2 regions of the Anaerocolumna sp. genome follow, and region 2 is predicted to be linked to the other one. Evidence: riboswitches for the same ligand, from Rfam matches in the RefSeq annotation. Region 2 holds a riboswitch; the other holds the start of a gene.
What was found. Region 2 has a riboswitch for lysine ahead of RT261_RS13925 (transporter substrate-binding domain-containing protein). Riboswitches for the same ligand answer to the same signal wherever they lie in the genome.

Region 1: another riboswitch for lysine. It lies ahead of dapA (4-hydroxy-tetrahydrodipicolinate synthase); the one in region 2 lies ahead of RT261_RS13925 (transporter substrate-binding domain-containing protein).

The regions. Positions count from the first base shown of each region.
Region 1 is NZ_DAMAUC010000001.1:267,117-285,936, forward strand. Features, by position in the region: gene RT261_RS01125 (DUF2156 domain-containing protein) at 1-676, opposite strand, end outside; gene typA (translational GTPase TypA) at 699-2,537, opposite strand; gene RT261_RS01135 (single-stranded DNA-binding protein) at 2,918-3,550, shown strand; lysine riboswitch at 3,728-3,900, shown strand; gene dapA (4-hydroxy-tetrahydrodipicolinate synthase) at 4,197-5,087, shown strand; gene dapB (4-hydroxy-tetrahydrodipicolinate reductase) at 5,236-5,991, shown strand; gene RT261_RS01150 (SpoIID/LytB domain-containing protein) at 6,402-8,930, shown strand; gene RT261_RS01155 (hypothetical protein) at 9,069-10,229, opposite strand; gene RT261_RS01160 (AraC family transcriptional regulator) at 10,418-11,332, opposite strand; gene RT261_RS01165 (carbohydrate ABC transporter substrate-binding protein) at 11,790-13,169, shown strand; gene RT261_RS01170 (carbohydrate ABC transporter permease) at 13,262-14,152, shown strand; gene RT261_RS01175 (carbohydrate ABC transporter permease) at 14,165-15,034, shown strand; gene RT261_RS21075 (DUF6903 family protein) at 15,120-15,296, shown strand; gene gnpA (1,3-beta-galactosyl-N-acetylhexosamine phosphorylase) at 15,425-17,596, shown strand; gene RT261_RS01185 (response regulator transcription factor) at 17,876-18,820, shown strand, end outside.
Region 2 is NZ_DAMAUC010000017.1:82-12,923, forward strand. Features, by position in the region: partial or broken gene RT261_RS13890 (hypothetical protein) at 1-101, opposite strand, end outside; gene RT261_RS13895 (threonine aldolase family protein) at 373-1,401, opposite strand; gene RT261_RS13900 (hypothetical protein) at 1,503-1,649, opposite strand; gene RT261_RS13905 (glycosyl hydrolase family 18 protein) at 1,863-3,158, shown strand; gene RT261_RS13910 (6-phosphofructokinase) at 3,341-4,555, shown strand; gene RT261_RS13915 (FAD:protein FMN transferase) at 4,713-5,759, opposite strand; gene RT261_RS13920 (hypothetical protein) at 5,893-7,008, opposite strand; lysine riboswitch at 7,282-7,464, shown strand; gene RT261_RS13925 (transporter substrate-binding domain-containing protein) at 7,708-8,613, shown strand; gene RT261_RS13930 (amino acid ABC transporter permease) at 8,778-9,545, shown strand; gene RT261_RS13935 (amino acid ABC transporter ATP-binding protein) at 9,606-10,346, shown strand; gene RT261_RS13940 (aldo/keto reductase) at 10,574-11,764, shown strand; gene RT261_RS13945 (GntR family transcriptional regulator) at 11,910-12,680, opposite strand.

The DNA.
Region 1 (18,820 bases), on a different contig from region 2:
AATAGGCCTGTAATTTACCATCTACATAAACCCCTCCCATTCTGGTATCAAAAAAGCCGCAATTACGGAAGACATTATGAATTCCATTTTCTTCACTTCGAATACTGTTATGCTTATCTTCATAATCCCTGTTTTCTAACCATTTATCATGAAAATCTTCAATTTCTTTAATGTTTGAACAGTCAAGAACTTTATATTCATAATGTCCTTCATATTTTTTCATAAAGGAATTTACATGATTTTTCTTCTTGTGATAGGTCTTACCGCTCAAAGTCCTTAGTTTTTGTGCATCATAAATATAATCATAACTATCTCTGTCATCTACAACCTTAAATTCTTCTTCGAATCCGGGAATGGCTTTTATAGTTTCAAGAAAAGTCTGATCAATCAGGTACATGTTCAATGGCTTGTTTAAAACCGTATTCCAATATTCTTTCACCATAGTAAATACCATGGGAATATCCTCTTCTTTACACAATGGCATCATGGGAAAGAATCCTTTCTTCTCCCCGGTAACGCACATTAAAAAGGTATCATTACAATAGTAATGTGTATCATAATAATCCTGCCAAATGTATTGGTTGACAAATTGGCGTTCTGAGAGATAGACCGGTCTTAAATTTGCGTAGGATTGAAACTTTGCGCCATCAGTGATCGAGAACTTCTTAAATTCCATATCCACAAAATTACCTCCCTTACTATTTATCACTATTTTGGCTGTTTCTTTTCGCCCTCATACGTAGTGTTGGGTCTAATATTTTTTTACGCATTCTTAAATTAGTTGGTGTTACTTCCAGCAGCTCATCTGTTTCAATGAATTCAAGAGCCTGCTCTAAACTTAATACTCTAGGCGTAGTAAGTCTTAAGGATTCATCGGAACTGGATGATCTTGTATTGGTTAGCTGTTTTCTCTTACATACATTTACTTCAATATCTTCTGCTTTTCCATTTTGCCCAACAATCATACCGGAGTAAACTTTTTCACCAGGACCAATAAATAAGGTACCACGTTCCTGGGCATTAAATAATCCATAAGTTATTGCCTCACCGGTTTCATAAGCAATTAAGGAACCTTGTTTCCTGTATTGAATGTCGCCTTTATATGGGCCATAACCTTCAAATATGGTATTTAATATACCATTACCCTTGGTATCGGTCATGAATTCTCCACGGTATCCTATCAGTCCTCTGGCGGGAATTAAGAATTCTAATCTGGTATAACCGCCGCTTCCATTTGCCATGCCTTGAAGTTCACCTTTTCTTTGGCTTAACTTTTCAATAACATTGCCGGAAAATTCGTCGGGTACGTCGATATAAGCTCTTTCGATTGGTTCTAATTTCTTACCTTTATCGTCGTATTTATAAAGAACTTCTGCTTTACTTACGGCAAATTCATAGCCTTCACGGCGCATATTCTCAATTAGTACGGATAAATGTAATTCACCACGCCCAGAAACTTTATAACATTCAGTGGTCTTTGTTTCTTCTACACGAAGGCTTACATCGGTATTCAATTCTCTAAACAATCTATCTCTTAGATGTCTGGAAGTTACAAACTTACCTTCCTGGCCTGCAAATGGGCTGTCATTTACGAGAAAGTCCATAGCAATAGTCGGTTCAGAAATCTTCTGGAATGGGATTGGTTCAGGATTCTCTGGTGAGCAGATGGTATCACCGATGTGAATATCAGGAATTCCGGATATAGCCACAATAGCACCTATGGTTGCCTCATTTACTTCAACTTTTTTCAAGCCTTCGAATTCATATAGTTTACTTATTTTTACTTTTTGGCTCTTATTGGGATCATGAGCATTTACTAAAACAACTTCTTGATTCACTTTAATGGTACCGTTATCTACTTTACCCACACCGATACGGCCTACATACTCATTATAATCGATGGTACTGATTAATACCTGAGTGTTTGCATCCGGATTTCCTTCCGGAGCGGGAATGTAATTAATAATTGTTTCAAATAAAGGCTGCAAGTTCTCGGGAGCATCATCCATTTCAAGTACAGCAACACCTTTCTTGGCAGATGCATATATAAAAGGACTGTCTAATTGTTCTTCGGAAGCATCTAGGTCAATAAATAATTCCAGCACTTCGTCTATAACTTCTTGAGGTCTTGCCTCCGGACGATCCATTTTGTTAATACAAACGATAACCGGTAAATTTAAATCCAGAGCTTTTCTAAGAACGAATTTGGTTTGAGGCATAGCTCCCTCAAAAGCATCTACTACTAATACAACACCATTTACCATTTTTAATACTCGTTCTACTTCTCCTCCGAAATCGGCATGTCCAGGAGTATCAATAATATTAATCTTTACTCCATTATAGAAAACGGCAGTGTTTTTTGCCAGTATAGTAATTCCACGTTCTCTTTCAATATCGTTAGAGTCCATGACTCTATCTTGTACAACCTGATTGGAACGAAAAGTACCGCTTTGCTTTAGCAGCTCATCTACCAAGGTTGTTTTACCATGGTCAACGTGGGCTATGATTGCAATGTTACGTATATCTTCTCTTTTCATTATAAAAAATCCTTCCTATTGGGTTAAACTTATTAATACCCAAAAATGTATATGATATAAATTAAGTTTTCTACATTATATTACAAAAAATACAAAAGAAATCTAACTTAACTATTGTAACACAAAAGTGAAAATTTACAAGCAGTTTCCTAGCTTTCGGTAAATTTTTATCAAAATGTTGCTTTACCTACGTTTACAATACAATTAATTAGGGAATATTAAAATAATATATATAATTTTTCAAGTTTTTATTCTAAAAAGTACATTTCCTGCATACATATATTAGTGGATAATAATTTATCTTGAATTCAAGACAATAAAGTGTTGGGGTACCAATCGATATTGTACAGAACAGGATTAAGAGAAGGGAGTCATACGATATGACAGATAAAGTATTTGATAACAATCAAGTAAGTATTGCAGGAGAGGTTGCAGGCGATTTTGTATTCAGCCATGACGTATTTGGGGAAGGGTTTTACGTTTTAGACGTAGCCGTAAGTCGCTTAAGTAATTCCAATGATATCATTCCAATTATGATATCAGAACGTCTGATAGACGTAAAACAAGATTTAAAGGGCAAATATGTAGAAATAAATGGCCAGTTTAGATCTTATAACCGTCATGAGGACAACAAGAATCGTTTGGTTTTATCAGTGTTTGCAAGAGAAATCAGAGTATGTGAAGAAGATATGGAGGGCGCGAGGCCTAATTATATCTTCCTGGATGGTTTTGTTTGTAAACAGCCAGTTTATCGAAAAACTCCTTTGGGAAGGGAAATTGCAGATATTCTGCTTGCCGTTAACCGTCCTTATGGAAAATCAGATTACATTCCTTGCATCTGTTGGGGCAGAAATGCAAGATTTGCGGAAAATTTCACGGTTGGCGGTCATATCCAAGTATGGGGCAGAATACAAAGCAGAGAATATCAGAAGAAGATTGGTGAAAATGATTTTGAAAAGCGGGTGGCTTATGAAGTATCCGTTAGTAAATTAGAGTATTTAGAAGAATTTTAACATATATAGAAGGACACTTTATTAAAGGAAGGAAGTACATCATAAGTAATCAGTGTAGGATTTCCCTATGCGTACATATGGTGTACTTCTTTTCGCTTTTGCTGTTTATATAACTTTGTATTGACAACCTATATACATAATGCTATGATGTAGGCAATAAATACAGAATTGAATAAAGTATTTGGTAGAGGCGCATCTTTTAAGACTATATTACAGGATATGGCAGACATAGAGGATTGTAATAGAAAGGAAAAGATGCCGAAATTAAGATAACTCTGCATTATCTTGGTTGGGCTTATGGTTAATAACTATATGACTGTCATCATATCTGATGGAGTGCTACCTAAAGAATGTCAAGCCAATATAACCATGGATCATAATGCAACCTGGTTTAAGGTGATACAATCCTATTCTTTAGTGTCGACTCATCGTCGGCTTTTTTTATGCATAAATTAGCAATTTCCACAGCATGAATCATTGGATAAGCTAATACCGTATAATATAACAATGAGAGCATTATTATTGAGACATCAAGCTCATTGAAATAGTCAAAGTCGGTTTCTTTCTATGAAAGTATGGTTAAATATTCATTAGAAGGCAAGGGTACAACTCGTAGATATGATACATATTAATTAGGAGGTGCCACATGGCAATTTTTAGAGGTGCTGGTGTTGCAATCATAACACCATTTAAAGAGAATATGGAAGTAAATTATGAAAAACTGGGTGAATTAATTGAGTATCAGATCGCAAACGGAACAGACAGTATTATAATCTGTGGAACAACCGGAGAAGCGTCTACCCTCACTCATGAAGAACATTTAGAATGTATTCGTTATACTGTGAATAAGGTAAATAAGCGTATACCGGTTATAGCAGGAACCGGCTCTAATTGTACGGAGACAGCGGTTTATTTATCAAAGGAAGCAGAAAAATATGGAGCGAATGGACTTTTGGTAGTAACACCATACTATAATAAAGCAACTCAAAAAGGTTTAATTGAGCATTATACAGATATAGCAAAATCAGTTGACCTGCCTATTATTATGTACAATGTACCGGGAAGAACTGGTTGTAATCTTCTCCCCAAAACAGTGGCACATTTAGTGAAAAATGTGGATAACATTGTTGGAATTAAAGAAGCTAGTGGAAATATTGCTCAAGTTGCCAGCTTAATGAGTTTAACGGAAGGAAATATAGATTTATATTCCGGTAATGACGATCAGATTCTTCCTTTATTATCCTTAGGCGGCTTAGGTGTTATCTCTGTATTATCCAATATTGCACCAAGAGAAACCCATGATATGGTTGCCAGATTCTTTGAAGGTGATATAAAAGGAAGCCGTGAACTTCAATTAAAAGCTATTCCATTAGTAGAAGCATTATTCTGTGAGGTTAACCCCATACCGGTTAAAACAGCCGCTAATTTAATGGGCTTTGAGACTGGAAGATTAAGAAAACCTTTATCAGATATGGAACCTGAAAACGAAGAAAAACTAATTAAGGCTATGAAGGAATTTGGAATACAGTTAGCATAAACTATTTGCAAAATTTCATATATTTTAGTAATATTAAGATTGTATAGTGGGATGCTGCAATCACTTTATCTAGAAAAGAGTCTGAATAGTTTTTCAGATGTAAATCGCAGTAAGACAAAGTTTTGTTATTACGCAGAAAAGAGGAAATATGACGAAGATTATATTAAGAGGCTGCAACGGCAAGATGGGCCAGGTTATTTCAGGGTTATTAGTTAATGACCAGCAGGCAGAAATCGTTGCAGGAATCGATTTAAATGGTATAGCAAAGAATGAATATCCGGTGTTCAAATCTTTTTCGCATTGTAACGTGGATGCAGATGTAATCATTGATTTTTCCTCACCTAAAGGATTAGAGGATATGATTTTCTATGGCCAGAATAAGAATGTGCCCATTGTATTATGTACAACAGGGTTAACAGAAGAAGAGATTACCATAGTCATAGAAGCCTCCAAAAAGGTTGCAATTTTAAGATCAGCGAATATGTCACTGGGAATCAATACACTGCTGAAATTAGTTCAGGCTGCTGCACAGATATTAACTGCAGCAGACTTTGATATAGAAATACTGGAAAAGCATCATAATCAGAAAGTGGATGCTCCTTCAGGAACGGCTTTATTATTGGCGGATGCCATTAATGAAGTATTAAACAAAGAATACACCTACCAATATGACCGCTCTAAGGAACTTGCTCCAAGGGGAAAGAAAGAAATTGGAATATCCGCAGTAAGAGGCGGCACCATTGTGGGTGAGCATGAAGTTATTTTTGCAGGTACCGATGAAGTAATTGAGTTTAAGCATACAGCCTATTCCAAAGCCGTTTTTGCCAAGGGAGCAATTCAGGCAGCGAAATTCCTTGCAGGAAAAGAACCTGGATTGTATCAGATGAGTGATGTAATAGGGTAATGTGCTCAATGAATAGGTGGAATTAAAGTTATCCTCCTGTTATGAATGAGTCTTTAGATTCGTTCTAACAGGAGGACTTTTTTTGATTATCAAATTGTATAAAAACATAAAAATAAATTGTGAAAAAACTGTGAATTGTATATTTTTACCAAATTGTTCACAATTTCTTCGCAAAGGGAGAGTATTATTAAAAATGATATATCCACTCTGGATATATTTGCATTAAAAGAAGGAAGAAATAAAGAAAATGTCATAATTCTTTCTGCCCAATCTTGTACATTTTTTTAGATTTCATTGACATATTCTCATTCGGCATGTATATAATTGTAATACAAGCATGAAGTATAATCTATGCTTATTATAATAAAACGACAGCAAATATGCCTGGCAATGCATGGATGGGAGCTTATATGAAAAAAAAATTAATGATTATGGGAATTTGTATCGTTGTTCTTTTACTATTTTTTGCAGGAAATTTATTTAAAAGATTATTTGGAAGCGATACGTCAGATGGCAGTGTAATCTTACGAGATGGTGACATGATAACCGCTAATGAAACCTTTGATTTACTAAAATTTTTAGGTATAGATACCAATGCAGTGAGTGAAATATTAGGATTACCGAAAGATTACAGTGAAAATAAATCGGACCAGAAGAAAGATAATAAAGATGATAGTATTAAATATTTAAAATTTGGACAATGTCTGTCTTTATTAAAATTAGCCGCCAGTGAATTAGGCTTAGAAACAGGTACTATTATACATAACCTATCTTTTGATTTACAGTCTCAGCCAACTAATAAAGCAGTGTTAACAGAGGAGTTCCTTAATTTATATGAATGTATATTAACGGAGCTGCCGGAAGGTACTTCGCCTATTACAGAAAAGAAGCTGTTCATACTTGGTAATCCCAATAACCCTTCTTTATCCGAAGGAGCAGAAGATAAAACCACGATGGTTACTGATCAGGGAAATTATTCTTTTATTTCAGGTAAAAGCTATGAAGAATTTTATTCAGACGGTACTTTAAATATAGCAACAGAAGATAAGAAAAAGCTTGGTTTGGAGGATTCTAAGAAGAAAAGAAGAGAGAGGTCTTCCGATGAATTATTTGCAGATAATGAATTTCAACTTGAAAAATACATTGATTATCCTGTAACTGCATTAGTCAGGGGTTCCGAATTAGTTTATATAAAGGAAGTTTTGGGCGAAGAAACTCTTTTAAGCAATGTGTGGATTACTCAGGGGAAGGGCGATAGTGTATCTGTTTTTCTGCATAATGTATATAAAGATTTTTCCACTAAATCCCCACTGTCCAAAGAAGTATCCGGATGTATTGGTGACTTGACTATGAAAGACGGCAAGATAATTAAAATGAGTATCAAACCGGATAAAATAGAGGGAAAAGTATTAGTGGCAAATAAAGATTTTATTGAAGTACAAGGCTATGGAAAGTTACCCCTGCATAAGAATTATAAGATATACAAAATATACGATGAATTATCCATGGAATTAACAAACAGTATTTTAGTTGGTTATGAAGCTACGGACTTTATTGTAGCAAAAGGTGAGATTGTTGCTGCCTTAATTACAGAGCCAATTAAAGCACAAAATATTCGGGTATTATTAAAAACCAATAAATTTGCGGGAATTTTCCATGATGAAATAGTTCTTTCGGGAACAAAAGATTTTACTGTAACTATTGGTGAGAAGGAAGTAAGTTATAAAGCTGGTTCTGAACTTACATTTAAGAAAGATGATGAAGTACTGAAAAATAACCGTATCTTTATTAGGCCAAAATCAGAAAATGGTAAAATTAAATTATTATCACTGGAGCGTTCCGGTGGAAAACCGTCCTACAGGGGAAGTATTGAAATATCCGCTGGGGAGGAAGGAATTATTATTATAAATGAACTTCCTCTGGAAGAATACTTATATGCAGTTCTTCCAAGTGAGATGCCTACTAATTATGGTCTGGAGGCACTGAAGGTACAGGCAATTTGTGCCAGAAGTTATGCTTATAACCAATTATTAGCCAACAGTTACGGACAATATGGTGCCCATGTAGATGACAGTGTATCTTACCAAGTTTATAACAACATTGCTGAGAATGACAATACCATTCTGGCAGTGAAAGATACCTATGGAAAAGTAATCGAATATGGTGGATCTGTTATAACGGCTTATTATTTCTCGACTTCCAGCGGACACACTGCTTCCATCGAAGAAGTTTGGAGAACTGGAGGAAAAAGCGAATATCTGGTAGGAAAACTTCAAAGCAAATATGATGTAAAAGATGGTAAAGTGATTGCTGCTTCTACAGTGAAAGAAAACGAACCTGATTTTTCCACCGAAGAAACTTTTAGAAATTTTATATTAGATCCCAAAGAAGATACTTATGACAGCGAATTCCCATGGTATCGCTGGAAGGTTACTATGTCTTTAAGCAATTTACAAAAATCCATTGAAAAGAGTTTAGAATCCAGATATAATGCCAATTCAGAATTGATTCAAACTTTAGTAGATAAAGACGGAGGAAATCAGGTGTTTGAAAGTATTCCGGTAAGTACCATTGGAGAGTTAAAAGATATTAAAGTATATAAGCGGGAGAAAAGCGGGGTTCTTTCAGAAGTTTTGCTGATTGGTTCAAAGACCACCGTTAAAGTATCCACGGAATACAATATCAGAACTTTACTGGCCCCTCTTTATGATGAGATATCCCGCCAGGATGACAGCACTACTTCAGGTCTTACAATGCTGCCAAGTGCCTTCTTTGTAATGGATAAGAATGGGCAGGAAATAACCTTCTATGGAGGCGGCTATGGGCATGGTGTTGGAATGAGCCAAAACGGTGTAAAGGCTATGGCTGATGCCGGTATTTCCTATGAAGATATTTTAAAACATTATTATACCGGAGCCGGATTGGGATTTATATATTAGAGTAGCATTCCTGCAGGAGTTTTTAAACGCCTGTTGAAACAGGGAAGCCCCTCCCTTGCAGAAGCAGGGGGACTTCCCTGATGAGGTTAAATAGAGCCCCCAGTCTTAATAAACTGGAGGCTCCATATTTTTGCTACTTTATTTTACTTTAATGGAATAAGATCCTGAACTTTTTTCATCGGCTTTATAAACCTTGATATAATAGGTACCTTTGCTCCATTTACCGCTGGATTCTACTTCTTTGGATTGTACACCGCTATATAAATAGAAACTTCCATACCAAACAGTTTTACCCTTTGAATCACATACTTCTGCCATTAACTTTCCGTCTACTTTAGAATCTATGCTTACTTTAATAGCTTTTTCTTTACTTAAAGTGAATTTATACCAATCTTCCTTGGTCTTTTTATCAGCATTTGTACAGATTCCGCTTACTGCAGAACCACCAACTTTTATGGCTGCTGCTTTGCTGAGTGAAGCGCCGGATTTATCTGTTACATTTGAAAGCGTGTATTTTATTGTGTGTAAACCGCCTCTTACATCAACTTTGACATAATAGGTACCTTTTGTTAATGCATAAAATTGACTTAGAGTATTACCATAGGCACCGCTCTTATCCTTTTCGGTATATACACTTACCTGTTCTGAAATTGCTTTCTTTTGGCTGTTTAATAAGGTAAATCTGGCTGATTGTATTTCCTCTTTATCGAATGCAATATTTAACGCAACCAGTCCAGTTTTATTAACCACTATTTTATATAAGTTCTCACTGGTATCATAATCCTGATATGCAAAACTAGTGACATCTTTCTTAATCTCTCTGGTACCGCCTGGTATTAAATCTAATTGTAAGTTAAAGCTAAGCGGTTCTTTATAATCATATTTTCTGAGGAACTCTAATTTAATATAATAGGTTCCGGCTTTTTTTACTTCGGCAATACCCATTTTTTCTTCCGTACCACTGTTTAAATAGATTGCTTTGCCCACTTTTTTGGTAAGCCCTGCATCTTCATATAATTGTGCAGTTAAACTGCTGAAGTTAGGGTCAGTTCCTTGTAAAGTAATTAATAATACACCTTGTTTTGCCACTTCTACTGGATAGGTTAATTCTTTGGCATCATTTTCAAAGACCACATCATAATAATTAAAATCTTTGTCGAGATCCTTTTCCGTTGTTATCGTATTGTGTTCCAGGGGTTTTGAATCCTCATTCACGGTTGCAGCTTGTACGTTTAATGATCCCATTAAAACAGTAACCAGTAAGATAGCTGTAAATAACTTTTTACTTAATTTGAACATAAAGGTCTCCCTTCCTATTAAAATTTTTTTGACCACTTACCCCCAAGTATATGATGAGCGGATAGTTTAAATTACCAATACTTCAAATATTTTCTAGTATATAATACTTTATTTGGATTGTAAATACATATATTATTATTTTTTTTGCTTAATAACAGCTGCGCTTTATAATACTCATGTTTAAAGATTTAGCGCGAAACTAAACTGGAATCCTGGTATGTTTTTCTATACTCCTGAGGTGACATTTTGGTAGTTCTTTTAAATGCCTGTGAAAAATAACTGGGAGATGAAAAACCCACAATTTGAGAAATTGAGGATAAGGAATAATTATTATTTGCAAGTAGATGTTTACTTTCGTCAATACGTCTCTTAATTAGATAATTAATTGGCGAAGTTCCAAACTGTTTGGCAAAATTATGGGCAAAATAGTACTTATTTAAATGAACAAGAGAACTTAAAGTTTCCAATGTTATATTTTCACTATAGTGATCATCGATATACTTTTTCGCTATACGGCATTCTCTTGTCAGTCGGGGTCCGGTGACTATAGAAACCTTAAAGGCATCATTTCGAAGAATGATGGTAAAGATGATATTTAATAAGTTCTGGCACACAAAATCCCGGTATGGCTGGTCGCATTTCATTTCATGTGCAAGGGTATTAAAGTAAAGATGCAAATCAGACTTATAAACGGAATTGTTTAAAAGGATACAACCTCGGTTTTCTGTCTGAAACTGAATTCCCTCCACGCCCAGTACAATATATTCCATTGGCTTTGAAGGATTTGAAATTTCGGTATGTACGATGGTGGGATTTAAGATAATGAGGTCATTGGATTTCACATCAAGGATCTCTGATTCCACAGAGAATTTTCCGGTTCCATTGGTGATATAAAAGAACTCTGTGAAGTTATGGGAATGGGGCAGGCTTATCCAGTCTTTCCCGAATTTGGAGATTGCTACATAGAGTAAAGTAACATGAATTGCCTGATTATTATGTTTGCCATCAGGATTAAAAGTATAGGAAAGGGTGGAGTTCTCCTTGGGTATCATGGACGCTTCACATTCGTTGTCGGTCTTAAAATTATAGCGGTTATTGCTCATGATTTCCTCCTTTGTTTTGTAAGGGTATTACATAAAAACATTAAAATTATAGTTGTTAATTGTTTATTATGTCTATTATACAGCAACATTAATAAAGAAGATAGCAAAAATTACATTGTTTATAAAAATGAAAATGATATTGTACATATATAAGCATGAAAGGAGGGACAAACCATAACAGGTAAGGCTGGAAAAGTTACGATTACAGTGCTGCATCTGCAAAGAGATGCGACATGCCAATTGGAGATAATGTAATCCCTTCAATTTGAGCAATAATAATAATATTAGTAATTTAGTAGTATGTGAATAGTGTACAAAAATTTCTAAATATATGATTTGCTAATTGTTTCTTATATATATTATATAGCAATATATATAAAGAAGAAAGCAAGATATCTATTGTTTATAAAATTAGATATTGTATACTACATACATAGTTGTAAAGGAGGATAAAAATATGAAAAAATTTGTTAGTATTTTGTTAGTACTTGCATTAACAGTTAGTTCCTTCGTTGGTTGTGCAAAAAAGGATGAGACTAATGCGGATAATGCAACAACACCGGCGGCTACTTCAGAACCTGCCAAAGGGGAAGAAGCAGAAACACCACAGCAGGATGTTACAATTAAAGTAGCAGCTATTGAAACAGCTTATGGTGCAGATATGTGGACTAAAGTTTCAGAAGCATTTACAGCAAAGACAGGAATTAAAGTAGAGCTTACAACGGACAAATCCTTAGAGGATGTTATTGGAGCAGGAATGAAAGCCGGAGATTATCCCGATGTTGTTCATTTGGCTACTGGCCGTCCAGCAGCTTTAACAGAAACTTTAATAAAAGAAAATGGCTTAGAAGACATTACAGATGTTCTAAGTATGACAGTTCCAGGAGAGGATAAGAAAGTCAGTGATAAAATCGCCGGCGGATTTACAGAATCTTCTCTAACAAATCCTTATAATGATGGAAAGACATACATGGCACCTATGTTCTATAGTCCATGCGGATTGTTCTACAACCAAGGTTTATTTGAAGAAAAAGGCTGGACAGTTCCAACAACATGGGATGAAATGTGGGAATTAGGAGATAAGGCAAAAGCGGAAGGTATTGCATTATTCGCATATCCTACAGCAGGATATTTTGATGCATTCTTCTACGCTCTTCTTTATGAAGTAGGCGGTGCGGATTTCTTCCAGCAAGCTACTACCTATGCAGAAGGCATCTGGGATACTCCGGAAGCAAACCAGGCATTTGATATTGTTGAAAAGTTAGCAACTTATACAGAAAAATCAGTTCCATCCAATGCTAACAATGATAACTACCTTAAGAACCAGCAGTTAATCCTAGACAACAAGGCATTATTTATGCCAAATGGTACATGGGTTGTTGGTGAAATGAAAGATGCTCCCCGTGTGGATGGTTTTGAATGGGGATTCACAGCACTTCCTGCAGTTGCTGAGGGCGGAGATGCTTATTCCTATACATGGTTTGAACAGTTATGGGTACCGGCAGCAGCTGAAAACAAAGACGCAGCAAAGCAATTCGTAGCATATATGTATTCTGATGAAGCAGCAGAGATTTTCGCAGAGTCCGGTGCTATTCAGCCAATCGTTGGATTTGCTGATAAATTAGAAGGTGACAACAAGATGTTCTACAGCATATATGATAATGGTGCAAAAGCTGCTTTAGGAAGCTTTGCAACAACAGATCCTGTAGAAGGTGTAAACTTTGCCGATACTATATTTGGAACAGTTAACTCACTGGTTAGCGGAGATAAAGCAAAGGCACAGTGGATCGAAGGAATTAAAAAAGACAGTGACCAGCTCCGTGCTGCTTTAAAATAATAAAACCGAAATACATATTTTACAGTACCGGGTAGGCAAATTTAAACGGTGAGCAGATACTTGGCTCACCGTTTCTTTAACAGGAGACAGACATGAAAAATAAAGGGAAATCAATATTTATATTCTTATGCGTAGCACCGGCAGTAATTCTGTTTACAATCTTTATGCTTATACCAACTATTAATATCTTTAAAATGTCACTTTACAAATGGGGTGGATATTCACCTAAGAAAACTTTTGTAGGATTTGATAATTTTATAAAGCTTGCTCAGGATATGAAGTTTATGCAGGCTTTTCAGAATACAGTATTATTAATTGTTATTGTCAGCGTTATAACCATAGCTCTTGCCCTGATTTTTGCAGCAATATTGACAAGAGAAAAAATCGTAGGACAGAATTTCTTCCGAATTGTTTTCTATATACCAAACATTTTATCCATTGTAATCATTAGTGCTATTTTTAGTGCAATTCTGGATTCCAAGAATGGATTGCTTAATAGCGTTCTGGCTCTCTTTCGGGATAAGGGAAGCGAACCAATCTATTGGCTGGGAGATCAGAAAATTGTAATATTTTCAATTGCCATGGCTATGATATGGCAGGCCATTGGCTATTATATGGTTATGTATATGGCCAGTATGGCAAGTGTTCCGGAGAGTGTATACGAAAGCGCCAATATCGAAGGTGCCAGCCGTATTCGTCAGTTCTTTTCTATGACCATCCCATTAATCTGGACTAATATCAGAACGACGTTAACGTTCTTTATCATAAGCAGTATTAACCTTAGTTTTATGCTTGTAAAAGCCATGACCAGCGGAGGACCGGATGGCAGTACCGAAGTATTCTTAAGCTATATGTATAAACAGGCCTACACGAATTCCAGTTACGGATATGGTATGGCGGTGGGGGTTGTAGTATTCCTGTTTTCCTTTGCTTTAAGCGGAATTCTGAATCTGATCACCAAACGCGAAACAATAGAAATGTAGGAGGCTGAAAACATGCATAAACTTCCATTAAAGAAAATCTTAATCTATCTTATATTAGGATTGTTAGCAATATCAATTATTGTACCCGTAGGATGGGTATTTGTAGCTTCAATTAAGCAGAATAATGAGTTTTACGGCAGTCCGTGGAAACTTCCGGAATCCTTTTATTTTCAGAACTTTGTAGATGCCTGGGGCAGTGCCCATATGGGTGAATATATGTTAAACAGTGTAATTGTCACTGTGGTAGCCCTTGCTATCCTTTTAGTTGTAGCCCTGCCGGCAGCCTATTGCCTTAGCCGATTTAAGTTTAGACTGCGAAAGATCTTAAATGTTCTTTTTATGGCTGGTTTATTTATTAATGTAAACTATATAGTAGTTCCAATCTTCCTGATGTTTATTGATGGAGATAAGGCATTGAAAAGTATAGGACTCTCACCTGTTTTCTTAAACAACATTTATGTGCTGGCCCTTGTTTACGCCGCAACAGCACTTCCTTTTACCATTTATTTATTGTCCGGTTACTTTGTAACTATACCAAGGACTTATGAAGAGGCGGCTTATATTGACGGAAGCGGATATTTAAAGACTATGGTAAAGGTAATATTACCAATGGCCAGACCAAGTATTATTACCGTAATCCTGTTTAATTTCTTATCTTTCTGGAATGAATACATTATAGCGATTACGCTGTTAACCGATCCTAAGGGTGCAAAGACACTTCCTGTAGGTCTGATGAACCTGATGAAAGCCCAGAATGCAGCAGCTCAGTATGGTCGTATGTATGCAGGACTTGTTCTGGTTATGCTGCCCACCCTGATACTGTATATTATAGTGCAAAAGAAACTGACACAGGGTATGACACTTGGTGGTTTGAAAGAATAGGCGCAAAGTGAATTAGGAAAGGATTCACTTTGCAAATGTGCGGGGGCACCAAAATGTATGGTGTTTTGGCAGAATGGAGAGTTATATGGAAAATACATTAAAAATTCTGGCAGTTATTCTAAAATGTATATGCCTTGTTATATGTGTAGGCCTGGTTATTATAGGGCAAAAGAGCATAAGTTATAAGGGGCTATACACCATGCTTGCAGGCTTATGTGGAATACTGTTATTGTTATACTTTTATAATAAAAAATATAGGTAGAGAAATATAAATATTTAATAAGAATTTGCATTCTGGTGGATTGTGCCTTGTAATGTACAATCTTTCTTAGATATACGCAAAAATAACTAGATTAAAAGGCGTTCAGGCGCCGGAATGGCGGGGTAGATATGAAAAAGAATACAATGCTAACCGGAAGGGTTACAATACCAACGGACACAGATGTAGTTCCGGAAACAATAGAGCTGTTGAATAAATGGGGAGCAGATGCCATTCGTGATTGTGATGGTACAGACTATCCGGAGGAGTTAAAGTGCGTTCAGGCAAAGGTGTACAAAACCTATTACACAACCCGTAAGGATAACGAATGGGCAAAAGCACATCCGGAAGAGGTACAGCAATGCTACATTATGACTCCTTTTTACACAGCTGCGGAAAAAAATCTCCGTATTCCATTGCTGAAGGGAATAGCAACGGATCTTATGAAGGTAAATGATTATGATGATAAAGCCCGGTGGTGGGAAGTTATTGACCGTAGTACAGGTCTGGCGGTTTCTTCAGAGGACTGGAGCTATGAGAAGGAAACAGGTGAAGTTATAATTACAAACTGCGGCCTGTTTCACAATTACACAGTCAGCTTTCTTGCATACCTTATTTGGGATCCTGTACATATGTATAATGCGGTGACCAATGAATGGAAAGATGTGGAGCATCAGATAACTTTTGATGTAAGACAGCCAAAGACCAGGGAATATTCCATGGCTCGCCTTCGTAAGTTTATTGAAGAACATCCTTATGTGGACGTAATCCGCTACACAACCTTTTTCCATCAGTTTACCTTAATCTTTGATGAGATGATGCGTGAAAAGTACGTTGACTGGTACGGATACTCCTCATCGGTATCACCTTATATCTTGGAACAGTTTGAAAAAGAGGTGGGCTATAAATTCCGTCCGGAGTTTATTATTGATCAGGGTTATTATAATAACCAGTATCGTATTCCAAGCAAAGAGTTCAAAGATTTTCAGGCGTTTCAGAGACGGGAAGTGGCAAAGTTAGCCAAGGAAATGGTAGATATCACTCATGAATATGGCAAGGAAGCCATGATGTTTCTGGGAGATCACTGGATTGGAACAGAACCATTTCTGGAAGAGTTTAAAACAATCGGTCTGGATGCAGTTGTAGGTAGTGTGGGAAATGGCAGCACCCTTCGACTGATCAGTGACATTCCCGGTGTAAAATATACCGAAGGAAGATTTCTTCCTTATTTCTTCCCGGATACTTTTTATGAAGGGGGAGATCCGGTTAAGGAAGCGAAAGTAAACTGGGTTACTGCAAGACGTGCCATCTTAAGAAAACCAATTGACAGAATCGGATATGGCGGTTATTTAAAACTTGCCTGCCAGTTCCCGGAGTTTATCGACTATGTGGAATCTGTTTGCAATGAATTCCGTGAGCTGTATGAAAATATTAAAGGTACAACACCTTATTGTATCAAACGAGTGGCAGTGTTAAACAGCTGGGGTAAGATGCGTGCCTGGGGCGCCCATATGGTACATCATGCACTTTACCAGAAGCAAAACTATAGTTATGCTGGAGTGATTGAGGCCTTAAGCGGAGCACCATTTGAAGTATCCTTTATCAGCTTTGAGGATATCAGAAATGACTGTAACCTCTTAAAGAACATAGATGTAATCATCAATGTAGGAGATGGAGATACGGCTCATACTGGTGGTGAAGTCTGGGAAGATGCGGCGGTATCAAGTGCCATCCGTCAGTTTGTTTATGAAGGTGGAGGCTTAATTGGAATCGGTGAGCCTGCCGGACACCAGTATCAGGGACATTATATCCAATTAGCAAATGTATTCGGAGTAGAAAAAGAAACAGGATTTACTTTAAATTACGATAAATATAACTGGGATACTCTTAGCGGTCATTTTATTACCGAAGATTGCAGTGCAGAAATATATTTTGGTGAGGGTAAGAAAAGCATGTATGCATTAGAAGGTGCTGCTGTTCTGGTTCAGAGAGAAAAAGAAGTACAGATGGCAGTCAATGAATTTGGTAAGGGAAGAAGTGTTTATATAAGCGGTCTGCCATACAGTTTTGAAAATACAAGACTCCTGTATCGAAGCATTCTCTGGAGCACCCATGATGAAGAAAACTTAAACAAATGGTTTTCCAGCAACTGTAATGTGGAAGTACATGCTTATGTAAAGAATAACAAGTATTGTGTTGTAAATAACACCTATGAACCGCAAAAAACAAGAATTTACAGAGGTGATTCCACCAGCTTTGAATTAGAGTTAGAAGCCAATGAAATTATCTGGTATGAGATATAGACACACTGGTATGAGATAGATTCGCTGGTATGAGATATAGACACACTGGTATGAGCATAGATCCGCTGGTATGAGATATAGACTATCTGGTATGAGCATAGATTCGCTGGCATGAGATATAAACTCACGGGTGTGATATAAGATATCTAAAAAAGCTGAATTTCATACTCTGATCTGGAGAAAAGGAATAAAACGGTTGAAATAATTGATTATTGACATATTTAATCCTACAGGATAACATTAAAGTGGTAATGTTGACTGATTATGGAGACGTATATAATGTATAAATTGTTAATTATTGATGATGAAGAAATAATGCGGAATGGACTATCTGAGCTCATAGACTGGAAGACTATGGGCTTTGAAGTCGTGGGAAATTTAGAAGATGGAAGAGATGGCATCGAATTTATCAAAAGCAATCAGGTAGATGTGATTTTAACAGATATTAAGATGTCTTTCATATCTGGTATTGATCTTGCGAAATATGTAATGGATCATAATTTGGATATAAAAATAATTCTGATAAGTGGCTTTCAGGAATTTGAACTGGCAAGACAGGCCATAGCATATAATGTAAGCCATTACCTTTTAAAGCCACCAAAATTTAAAGATATTCAAGGAGTTTTTCATGAATTGAAAAATCAGCTTGATAGTGAAAGACAAAGCAGACTTCAGGAAGAAATGAGAAAAGAGCACTATGAAGAGCTTCTGTCCTTCTCAAAGGAACAATTTTTTATTGACTTATTTTACGGCGCATATTCAGAGCGGGAGGATATTGCTTCACGATTAAAGATGTTAGATTTCAAAATAGATGTTGACCAGAGTCCATGTATTGTATTCCATGTTACAATAGTAGATTATGAAAACTTTTTATCCAATAACTGGAGCTTTGGTAAAGATGGGCTATATCAGGCAATTAAGAATTTTTTTAATACAGAGGATTATTCTTTATTATTTTATCCGGTAAGAAACATGAAAGATAAAATACAGATATTATGTATTTCACAGGATCAGGCCGATATTGAATCCTTATCAGATAATTTAGACCAATTTGCTAAAACCGTTAAGGAAAATGCAAAAAAGCTTTTAAATCTTGAGTTGAATTATAAAAAAGATTTCAATTTTAGCAGCATTGTCCAGTTAGCGGAAAAAAGTCCCGTTGACTTATTTCAATCAGAAGAAAAAGACGATAATTTTAATTTGCTAAATCAGGTTAAATTACTG
Region 2 (12,842 bases):
CTGAAACCAGGACCGCTAGGACCGCCACGTCTTTCTTCGTTCTGTGCTGCCTCTACCTGATCTTTCCTATCTTCATTTTCATTAAAAAAAGTATAATTCAATAGGGTTACCTCTTTGTTTAATATTACATTATAATATATGCAATAGAAAAAAGAGGGTGATAGAGAAGGGTCCCATTCTACTGAATAATCAGGATGATAAAGAAACAATTTACATTATTTGAAGGATAAAAAACTCGAGTGAGTTATACCATCTTGTGTTTTTGTAAAGTTAAAATTACTTATAAAAATAGTATCTAATTTAATACTATAATTATACACTGATAGTTTGATATTTTATATTGGGCGAAGCGCACTATTGTTAAACTAAATTTTATTTAGAATTCATTCTGAAGAAATTAGTCAAGGCATCAACACTTTCCGGAGTAGTTGCCCAGGATGTTACGAAGCGGATGACAGTGCTTTGACCGTCTATCTTGAACTGTATAGAGAATATGAATTCTTTGGATAATTTCTCTAATAAACTGTTTGGCAAGATGGGAAATAGTTGGTTTGTGCATGGTTCTGTATAGAAAGAATAACCGCATTCTTTTAAGACCAAAGCAACCCGGTTGGCCATTTCATTTGCATGTGCACCTAATTCAAAAAATAGTTTATCTTTAAATAAAGCTTCAAACTGAATTCCGGCTACAAAACCTTTGGCCATTAATGCTCCTCTTTGCTTTATTAGATAGCGGAAATCTTCTTTTAATTCTTTATTGCAGATAACTAATGCTTCTCCAAGTAATGCACCATTTTTGGTACCTCCTATGTAAAAGACATCAACTAGGCCTGCAATATCGGATAATTCCAGATTATTTGTCTCACTTGTTAAAGCAGAACCGATACGGGCACCGTCAAGAAATAGTAATAATCCTTTTGATTTACAGATTTGGTGCAGAGCAGTTAATTCTTCTTTCTTATATATGGTTCCTAATTCAGTTGAGTTGGATATATATACCATTTTGGGCTGAACCATGTGCTCATCAGAATGATCGTTTAAAACTTGTTCGATGGCAGAAGGAGTTACTTTCCCATCTTTGGACGGAACAGTTACTACTTTATGGCCGGTTGCTTCAATGGCTCCGGTTTCGTGGACATTAACATGACCGGTTTCTGTCGAAATAATACATTGATGAGGTCTTAAAAAGGAAGAGATAACTAATAGATTTGTTTGGGTACCACCGGGAATAAAATGAATGTCTACATTTTCATTTTTTAGGTGCTTCCTAATGTAGCTCTTTGCATTGTTACTGTGTATATCTTCACCATACCCGGTATTTTGTTCAAAATTTGACTTTGATAGCAGTTCTAGTATGCGAGGATGAGCTCCTTCGCTATAATCATTCATAAAACTGTACATATTAATGATATCTCCTTTATATAAATCCATTTTCACGGATTTATTATTTTCTTTTGTATTATAACATTATTTATTTTAACATACTACATGAAGAGTGATAATTATTTTTTTTGATTAATGGGTCCGATTCCTTCTTTTACAGAATTATGGGTTTGGTTCTGGTTCTCTATTTTAGTTTTATGAGTAACATTATTAAAATGCTCAAGTTCTTTTTTCTGTTGTTGTTTTTCTGTCTTTGCCTTGTTCATAAAGACCTCCATTTTATTGATTTAATATTATATTTAATTGGTTATGAAGTTATAGATATTGGAGAATAAAATAATAATCTATACTCATTATTATTGTTCATCAAAAGTATCTGGATTATGTAAGATTTTTATATTTTGGACATTTCACTTCACCATCATTATTTGCGTGCATATATTAATTATAAAAATTTCTTTTTTAAGCATGGAGGCTTTATGACTATACATGTGGTACAGCCAGGAGAGACAATAACTTCGATAGCGAACCAATATGATGTTACACCAGAACGATTAATTACTGATAATGAACTGCCAAATCCGGAAAATCTATTGGTAGGGCAGAGTATCGTAGTTCAGCATGCAGAAGTTATTCATACCGTAGAAGAGGGAGATAGTCTATATGGGATTGCAGAGGCTTATGGGGTCACTCCCAATCAGATACTACAAAATAATCCCCGTATCGGGGAACTTGGCTATTTAGTTCCAGGGCAGACAATTGTGATTAAATTTGAAGAGGTGGATGAAAGAAATAAACTAGGTAATATTGTGATTGGTGGCTATGCTTATCAATTTATTGACCGTGCAGTCTTACGAAAAACCCTTCCATTTTTAACGTATTTGTACTTATTTGCTTATGGATTTACTCCAACAGGTGAATTAATTCCTATTGATGACGAAGAACTAATTGCGACTGCCAGAGATTATGGCGTAGGACCTATTCTGGTTCTTGCACCTATGACACCGGAAGGAAATTTTAGCAATGAACTAGCTCATACTATGTTTACCAATCCGGAAGTGCAGAATCAATTAATTGATAATCTAGTATCTACCATGAAAGCAAAAAACTATGTAGGTATGGATGTGGATTTTGAATTCGTATTACCGGGAGACAAAGATTTATTTATTCAATTCATCAGAAATCTTAAGAATAGGCTAGAACCGGAGGGGCTTAGTTTAATGGTAGCGTTGGCACCTAAAATTTCCGCAGAGCAGGCAGGTCTTTTATACGAGGCACATGACTATCCCAGCATTGGCGCGATAGCTGATAAAGTGCTTTTAATGACATATGAATGGGGCTATACCTACGGCCCTCCTATGGCGACAGCACCTATACCAAGTATCCGTCGTGTATTAGAATATGGAATATCAGAGATCGATAATAATAAGATTCTTATGGGGATTCCCAATTATGCTTATGATTGGAAATTACCTTTTATAAAAGGTCAAACAGCAGCAGAAACCCTTAGCAATGTAGAAGCAATTAAACGTGCTGTTCAGTACGGAGCAACCATATTATTTGATGAAGAAGCACAGGCACCTTTTTATTATTATACAGATTCCGAAGGAGTTGCTCATGTGGTATGGTTTGATGATGCGAGAAGTATGGAAGCAAAATTCCGTCTGATCAATGAATATCAATTAAGTGGTGCCGGAATATGGCAGATTATGAACTTCTTTCCTCAGATGTGGCTTGTAGTAAATTCGTTGTATAATGTTCAAAAAGTACTATAATTCACGATTGGCTAGTGAAATGTAAAACAATTAGAAAGTTATTTCTATAATAGTCACTATAAAGGCTATTATATTGTTATTTATTGCACTTTTTATGGCAAATCACTTTTTTTAATTGACAAATAGCTCCACTGGAAATAGAATGGAACTAGTTATTAATAAACGAAGGAGTGTAGCTATATATGATGCTTGAAGGAAAAGTTGTTGTAGCACAGGGTGGGGGCCCTACGGCTGTAATTAATCAATCATTGGTTGGGGTTGTTCTGGAATCAAGAAAGTTCAATCAAATAACTAAGGTATATGGAGCAATTAATGGAGTTTCCGGTATTATTAATGAAGACTTTCTTGATTTAACACAAGAGACAACACATAATCTGGAACAAGTTGCAATCACCCCTTCCTCTGCTTTATTCTCAACGAGAGAAAAACCGGATGAAGCCTATTGCAAAGAAATATTTCATGTTTTTAAAGCTCATGACGTACGTTATTTTTTCTATATTGGTGGGAATGATTCTGCTGACACCGTTAGAATTGTAAATCAACAGGCAGAACAATCAGATTATGAGTTCCGGGCTATTCATATTCCAAAAACCATTGATAATGACTTAATGATGAATGATCATACACCGGGATACGGTTCAGCAGCAAAATTTGTTGCACAGTCATTTATCGGACTAAATTTAGATAACCGTGCCTTACCGGGGGTTCACATTGGTGTTGTAATGGGAAGAAATGCAGGCTTTTTAACTGCAGCCTCTGCTATTGCACAAAAATATCCGGATGATGGACCACATTTAGTCTATCTCCCGGAAAGACCTTTTATTATGGAGAATTTCTTACACGACGTAAATGAAATATATCAGAAATATGGAAGATGTCTCATTGCGGTTTCAGAAGGCATACAAGACGAAAATGGAATCCCCATTGTTACTAAACTGATTAATCAGGAGGTAGATGCCCATGGAAATATGCAATTATCCGGTACAGGAGCCTTAGGAGATCTTCTCACTCAGCAGATAAAGAATAAATTAAATATTCAAAGGGTAAGATCAGATACCCTGGGTTATTTGCAGAGATCTTTTATGGGCTGTGTTTCCGATGTAGATCAGCATGAAGCAAGAGAAGTTGGTGAGAAGGCAGCTCAATTTGCTATATGGCATAATGTGGATGGTTCCATTGCAATCAATAGAACCGGTGATTATTCTGTCGACTATAAGATGGCCCCTTTATTGGAGGTTGCGGCTAAAACAAAATTGATGCCGGATAAATTTATTAATGAAAGAGGCAACAATGTGACAGAGGCCTTTAGACATTATCTGAATCCTCTGTTAGGTTCCAATATGCCAACTGCAAGCATGTTACGGGCACCATTGGCAGGAAAAATCTTAAGAAGATAGCAGATATGATTAAATATAAATAAATATAGAATAAAATAAAAACAGTCTAATAAAGATAAGCAAATGCTTCCCATATGGTTGACAGCTACATAGTATAGTTGTTTGCCATATGGTGAGCATTTGCTTATCTTTATTAGGCTGTTTGGTATTTTTATTATTATTGTTTTATAAGTTCTTCAAAATGTTCTGAATATCTCATTTCACCGTCAGGGAATACCCATAAAGCTTCTACATCTTCTAAGCTTTCAATTAATGCGCTGCCTTCTTCAAAGGGCATGTTGTATATAGTTGTTGATAACGCATCTGCCAAACCGGAATCTTCACAGACAATGGATAGAGCTGTAAAATATTCGGAAGGCATAAGTGTAACAGGATCAATAATATGGTGATAAATCTTTCCATTCACGGTATAATAGCGTTCATAGTTGCCGCTGGATACCAGAGATAAATTTTTCAGATTTAGGGTATAAAGGCTTTTTTTCTCTGAATGTTTATCAGGATTTTGGATTCCCACACTCCAAGGTTCTTTTTTAGGCCCTTTTGTTCCCATGGAGCGGACGTTTCCGCCAACACTTAATAGAAAGTTCTTATAACCTTTGTCCTTTGCTATCTGGCTTACCTGTTCCGTTGCATATCCTTTGGCGACAGCGCCAACATCCAGTTTCATATTTGCATCTGAAAGGTAAACAGTAGAAGAAACTTCATCAATGATTAGATTATCTATATTAGTATGTAAATTTGCAGCTTCTAATTGCTCCATAGGCGGTAATGATGCACTTTCCGGATTATTGATTCCATCTTCTCTATATTCATGCCATATCTCCAGTACGGAACCCATAGCAATATTCACCTTGCCCTCCGATAACTGATATTGATTTTTACAAAAAAGCAATAAATCAATAATTCGCTGATCCACTTTAACAGGTTTAATACCAGCGTTATCATTAATGGTTTTTATATTATTTATGTTGTCATAATCATTATATTTATCATATAGCTTATGATATTCTTCTAAATTATCATAAATAAGTTGGGCAAAGGTAGAAAACTCCTCCTTTGAATCCGAATATGCAACAATTTCAGTAATTGTATTGAACAGCTCCAGAAATTGAGCACTATATTTTTTCTGCTCTTTTGCACTGCAAGAAGAGGTAGTAATAAGGATGGTTAAAATTAATGAGATAGTAATTATTTTTTTTGTCAAATTGATTAACTCCCTTGAGACATTAAAAAAGGGCTGTTGCAAAACAGTCATTCTGAGCATGGAATTCAGCTAAGCCAGCTAAAAACTCTCTCAGAATGACAGTAATGTTTTGCGACAGCCTCAAATTAACTTATTATTTGGCAGTTGTACAAGCTTTTTCAATTACAGTTAAGAAACTACCAATTCCCACAGTAACAGATCCTGTAAGATCTTCGGAAGTAGGAGTACCTTCTTCACTGATAGCAATGCTTGTAACATCGTTCATTGCTTTTCCTACAATATAATCTGTAAATGCTTTAGCCTGTTCATTCCATTCCTTACCGATTTTAGATGCTGTTCTCATACCATATCCATCACCTAACTCATTTTTAGTCTGAAAGGAAGCAGCTAAATCAGAAGTAATCTTTCCTTCTTTAGAAAAAGAAATATTTGCTTGAGAAGCATCTATAATACTGCTTGTAATTTTACCATCTGTACCTAATGTAACAACACCATAATGGGTATAAGCCTGTGCTACACCATCTTCATCGCCGGCATTCTTTGTACTATGTCCAAGTTCGGATATAATTCCTAAACCTAATTTATCACTTGCAGAAGCTCCTAATGGTTGTGCATTAGCAACGGCTTTTTCAACTGCACCTAGCATAGAACCAATATTCATTGTTACGGAACTTGTTAAATCTTCAGCTGCTGGATAACTATTCTCATCAACAGCGATGCCTTTTACTTCATCAATTGTTTTTCCAATTATGTATTCTGCAAGAGCAGTTGCTTGTTCATTCCACTCTTTGCCAATTTTGGAAGCACCTCTCATTTGGTAATCGTCACCAAGTTCATGTTTGGATATAAATTGTGCTGCAGAATCGGTGGTTACTTCACCATTTTTTGAAAAGCCTATTTTGGTTTGAACAACGTCAATGACACAGTTTACGATAACGCCGTTTTCGTCAATTATTACTGCTGCAGCAGTTGAATCTGCCTGAGCTGTACCATCTGAATCACCTGCATCTTTGGATGATTTAGCGGATGTAATAACTGCTAAACCTGTTTTTACACCTGCTGCATTTGAAACTGTTTCAGGTGCTTCTGTAGGTGCTTCTGTTGGTTCTGTTGTAGGTTCTGTCTTTTCTTCATCTTTTGTTTCAACTTCTGTCTTTGTATCTGTTTCCTCTGCGTCTTTCGATTTACACGCTGTGAATGCCCCCATAACTAATACAAGGCCCATAACTAAAATAAGTAATTTTTTCATATTGTCCTCCATAGAATGATAATTATGATAAATATTTAACAATATTTATGTTATGATAATACCATGCTATGGAAGATAATTCAATACTTTTTATACGAAAATATATAAAATTATTATAAACCAAACGTTGAAAAGCTGTAGCAGGATTTTAAAGAAATTAACATTGTAGAAGGATTAACATTCTGAATATTATAAAATACATTTTCTATGTTGACAGTTATTAAGGGATGATGTAGAATATGCAATATAATTAAATAGAAACCTCACTTTAGCGAGTGAGGTAGAGGCGCAATATTTAACAGTCCTTGGAGGAGCGTGAGGAAGCTATGATTCTAAGGAGAAGGAAATATTGCCGAAGCTTATAATACCCTCTGTATTATTTGCTGGGTCTGCAGTTAAGAGCTGCAGGACTGTCTCAATAGACACCCCAGTTTATTGAGTTGTGCTATCTCATTTGAGAATTGTAGAGGGATTAGGGTAAATTTGTATGTTAGGCCTGAGATCATCTCAGGTCTTTTTTTATTGAAAACCTCACAAAGTACAAAACACTCTGCTGAAAATAGGCACTTAACTGAATAAGAAATGCTAATAAAAATTTACGAATATAAATATTAGCCGGTAAGTGCATAATAAAAGCAAAATAGTGGATGAGATGGAAAATCTATAAATCAAATCAGTAAAATAAAAGGAGAGATTTTAATGAAGAAAAGAATGTGTATACTATTAGCAATGTGTTTATCCATGACAATGTTTTTTACAGCATGTGGCAAGAATGGTGAAAATACTAAAACAGATGATAGACTTAATGAAACTGAGGTACAGGGAGAAAAGGATAAAGGAGATACACAAACCGGAACGGATCAGAAAAGTAAAGATGTATTTAGAGTAGGTATGGAAGCCGGATATCCTCCTTTTAACTGGACACAATTGGACAACTCCAATGATGCTGTTAAGATAGAAGGTAATGCTGAGTATGCAGGTGGATATGACGTTGAAATAGCCAAAAAGCTTGCAGAAGGTTTGGGTAAAGAATTGGTTATTGTTAAAACCGATTGGGACGGTCTTGTTCCTGCTCTAAATTCAGGAAAAATTGATGCTATTTTAGCCGGTATGTCTCCAACTGCTGAAAGAAAAGAAGTAATTGATTTCTCTGATAGTTACTATAAATCTAACTTGGTTATGGTAGTTAAAAAAGGTGGAGCATTTGAAAATGCTGCTTCCATACAGGGTTTTAAAGGAGCAAAAATCACAGCACAGCTTAACACTTTTCATTATACGGTAATTCAACAGATTGAAGGTGTTAAAAAACAAACTGCTATGGAGAATTTTCCGGCAATGAGAGTAGCATTGGAAGCTGGAATAATTGATGGTTACGTTTCTGAACGTCCGGAAGGCATTAGCGCTTCTGCTGCAAATAAAAACTTAGTTATGGTTGAGTTTACAGATGGTTTTGTAACCTCAGATGAAGATACCGCAATTGCAGTTGGTCTAATTAAAGGAAGCGATTTAACAGCTAAGATTAATGAGATACTTGCAGGTATTTCCGAAGAGGAACGTACTCAAATCATGGATAATGCAATTATAAATCAACCTTCTGCTGATTAATATAGAAAAGACTACTTTTATAGGAAAGACTACTTCAATGGAAGGGTAAATTACTTACTAAGGATGCGCAATTTGCGTAAGAATAAAAAGTTTAACATATGAAATGTAACAATTATAAAATAGATGGGTAGCTCCATTTAGTTAGAAAGGTATAGGTTGTTATAATGAGCCTTAATGTAATTATAAATATATTTTCAAAATACTGGCTGATGTTTTTACGTGGTGCCGGTACTACACTTTATATATCAATGGTTGGTACGATTGTAGGATCTGTTATTGGCCTGCTAGTGGGACTGATCAGAACTATTCCTGTTCCGGAAAGAGGTTTTAAAAAAGTACTTATAAAAATCATAAATGGTATTTTATCTTTTTATGTGGAATTCTTCCGGGGAACACCGATGATTGTTCAGGCAATGGTTATTTATTATGGTTCTGCACAGGCATTTGGAATTGATTTAAATAAAACTGTAGCAGCAATTTTTATCGTGTCCATTAATACCGGAGCTTATATGTCTGAAATTGTTCGCGGTGGTATTGTTTCTATTGATAAAGGTCAATTTGAAGCGGCAGCGGCCATTGGAATGAATCACGTACAGACTATGTTCAAGGTTGTACTGCCTCAGGTTGTTCGTAATATTTTACCAGCAACGGGCAATGAATTTGTAATTAATATAAAAGATACTTCCGTACTTAACGTAATATCTGTTACTGAGCTGTATTTTCAAACCAGCTCCATTGTAGGTATCAACTACCGATATTATGAAACCTTCTTTATAACTTGTATTATTTATTTAATTATGACATTTACAATAACAAGAATCTTGCGCTTTATTGAAAGAAAAATAGATGGCCCTGATAACTACATTATGATAGCAAATCAAATGCAGGTAGAAAGACCGGAGGATCTGATTCGTAGAACAGAGAATAAATAAGAATCCAGTGATACCTCGTGCTATTTGATTTTTACATTGAATTTGGAAAGGAAAGTTATAATGGAGAAAGTAATAGATATACAGCATTTGAACAAATCTTTCGGTAGCCATGAAGTTTTAAAAGATGTTGATTTTTCTGTAAGTAAGGGTGAGGTGGTTTGTATTATTGGTTCCTCAGGATCAGGAAAATCCACGCTGCTTCGTTGTGTTAATTTATTAGAAAAACCAAGTGGTGGAAAGATTATGTATAATGGTGTTGATATTTTAAGTGATACACATAATATATATGCATACCGAACCAAGCTAGGCATGGTATTTCAGCAATTTAATTTATTTAATAACCATAATGTGCTAAGCAACTGTATAGTTGGTCAAATGACAGTTTTAAAGCGCTCAAAAGAAGAGGCTGAAACAATTGCCATGAAATACTTAAGATTAGTAGGGATGGATCAATATGTGAATGCGAAGCCAAAACAGTTATCCGGTGGTCAAAAACAGCGAGTAGCCATAGCAAGAGCACTTTCTATGGAACCGGATGTTATGTTATTTGATGAACCTACTTCAGCACTTGATCCCGAGATGGTAGGTGAGGTGCTTAAGGTAATGAAAGAACTTGCAGAAAGTGGATTAACTATGTTAGTAGTAACTCACGAAATGGGATTTGCAAAAGAAGTTGCAGATCGTGTGGTATTTATGGATAAAGGAGTTATTGCGGAAGAAGGAACACCGGAGCAGATATTTAATAATCCAAAAGAAGAGCGTACGAAAGCTTTCTTAAGCCGTGTACTAAACCAGGAATAATATTTCTAAAAACATATAGTTTATATAATATAGAAAGACCATAATGAAGAATGATGAGAAAGGGCTGCAATTCATAGCTTTTCCTTCCTTTTGTCAGTTATGGTCTTTTTATATTTTATTTATCTAGTGAAATAAAATTGATTTTAAATTAATATAGAAATTATGCCTTCTTTCATGTATACTCTAACTTAACTTATATGTGTGTTAAGAACTGCGGGGAGGGATTTATGTTAACAAGAGTGAATCAAAAAAACGGAGATCAATTATCTGTTTTAGGCTTTGGCTGTATGCGTTTTCCTGTCAAGGGAGGTAATATTGATATGCCCAGAGCCATTGCCATGATACGGGATGCTATAGAAAAGGGTGTTAATTATTTTGATACCGCTTATTTTTATCATAACGGAAAGAGCGAATCCTTGCTGGGAGAAGCACTATCTGGGGGATATCGGGAACGTGTGAAAATTGCTACTAAACTTCCCCCATTCTTGGTTAAAAAATTAGAGAATGCCAAAAAGATATTTGCGGTTCAACTAGAGAAACTGCAAACGAATTATATTGATTATTATCTTTTACATATGCTAACGGACAAAGCTATGTTTGACCGGATGGCAGCCCTTGGTGTTTTGGAATGGCTTGAAGACTTGAAAAAAGAAGGAACCATTAAGAATATTGGGTTCTCCTTCCACGGAAGTAAAACAGACTTTGAAGATATTGTACAGGCCTACCCCTGGGATTTTTGTCAAATACAATATAATTATATGGATGAAAATAACCAGGCCACCAAGTCAGGGTTACAGTTGGCGGCAAGTCTTGGAATACCGGTAATTGTTATGGAACCTCTCAGGGGAGGAAGATTGGTTAACAGTCTGCCTGAAAAAGTGCTTAGGACCTTCAAAAGTTATGATAAGGATCGTTCTCCTGCTGAATGGGCACTCAGGTGGGTATGGAACCATCAGGCGGTTAACGTTGTATTATCCGGTATGAGTACAGAAGAGCAAGTGGAGGATAATATCAGAATTGCAAGTTATGCAAAAGCGGATTCGTTTACGGAAGAAGAATTACTCGTTTTTGAAAAAGTGAAGGCAGTAATGCAGGAATTAACAAAAGTTCCCTGCACCGGCTGTGGTTATTGCATGCCCTGTCCTGCCGGTGTAAATATTCCAGGCTGTTTTTCCAGTTATAATGAGAAGTTTTTATTAGGTAGTAAATTGGCTTGGTGGAAATATATGCAAACTTTAGGTGCCATGTCAGAAAAACCGGCAAATGCATCCCAATGCATAGAATGCGGCAAATGTGAAAGCCACTGCCCTCAACACATTACTATTAGAAAAGAGTTAAAAGCAGTCCGTAAGGAAATGGAAGGCATTTTTTATAAGCCAATTGTAGGAATCGGAAGAAAGATATTAAAAATCAAATAATTATGAAACTAAACAATGCTTCGGCACAACTGGCGACTGGAAGGAAACTCAGAGAAGAGATTACCTTAAGTTTTGCCGTTGCATCGAAGCATTTTATCATTGCCTTGTCATGCTTAGGTTAAACCGGAACAAGTTACGTGTTAGATTATTTTGAATAATTGATATTTCGCTGGCGTATCATACTAAACTGTATAAAATCCGTATCAACATATTCTTTTGCATATACAAGAGGAGTATCATGATCATCATAATTAACACCTTCTAATAATAAGAAGGGCTTATTGTTTATATTTTTATCTGAAATACGGCTGGATAGGTTAGGAATATCTTCACCGATTGCAGTTTTTATTTTTACTTTATCCCAGATTATTTTATGACCGGAATGACCATAAATATAAGTAAAAACTGAGTTTTGATAATTAGAGAAATTATCAAAGGCTTCTTCACCGCCAATTGCAGTCAGTGGAAAATAATCTATGCAGTAAGCGCAGAGATTTTCATCAGCAAAGAATATCTTTTCACACATTACCAGCTTGTCATTTTCTGAAAGTTGCAATTCAGCTGCAATTGATTTGGCTGATACAAATTGGATTTCCAATAACTGTACAGAAGGACGATACCCGCTGTTGCGAATCATATCAGTGAACTCCATAACGGGGTTAAACTTTACATTTATATTTAAAGAATCAACATTTACAAAGGTTCCTTTACCTTGACGGCGAAGGATAATGCCCTCACAGGCAAGGTCATTTAATGCGGTACGGAGAGTAATGCGGCTGACGCCAATGAGATTTGCCATCGTTTCTTCTCGAGGCAATTTATTACTTTTTTCGAGATCCATAGTGGAAATATATTGCCTTATTTTATCCTTGGCCTGTTCAGAAAGTGACATGACATTTATATGAAGATTTTCCAAGTTCCTATACCTCCTCGTAGTAAATATTACCACCAATGAAAACAGATGGTTATGGGCTGGCAAAAGCCCTGCAAAAAAATATCACCAGCTTTGTTTAAATTCAGCTAGTGACATTAGTATAGGTTAAGTAAAAATAAATGTCAATCTTTAAACTTCTTGATT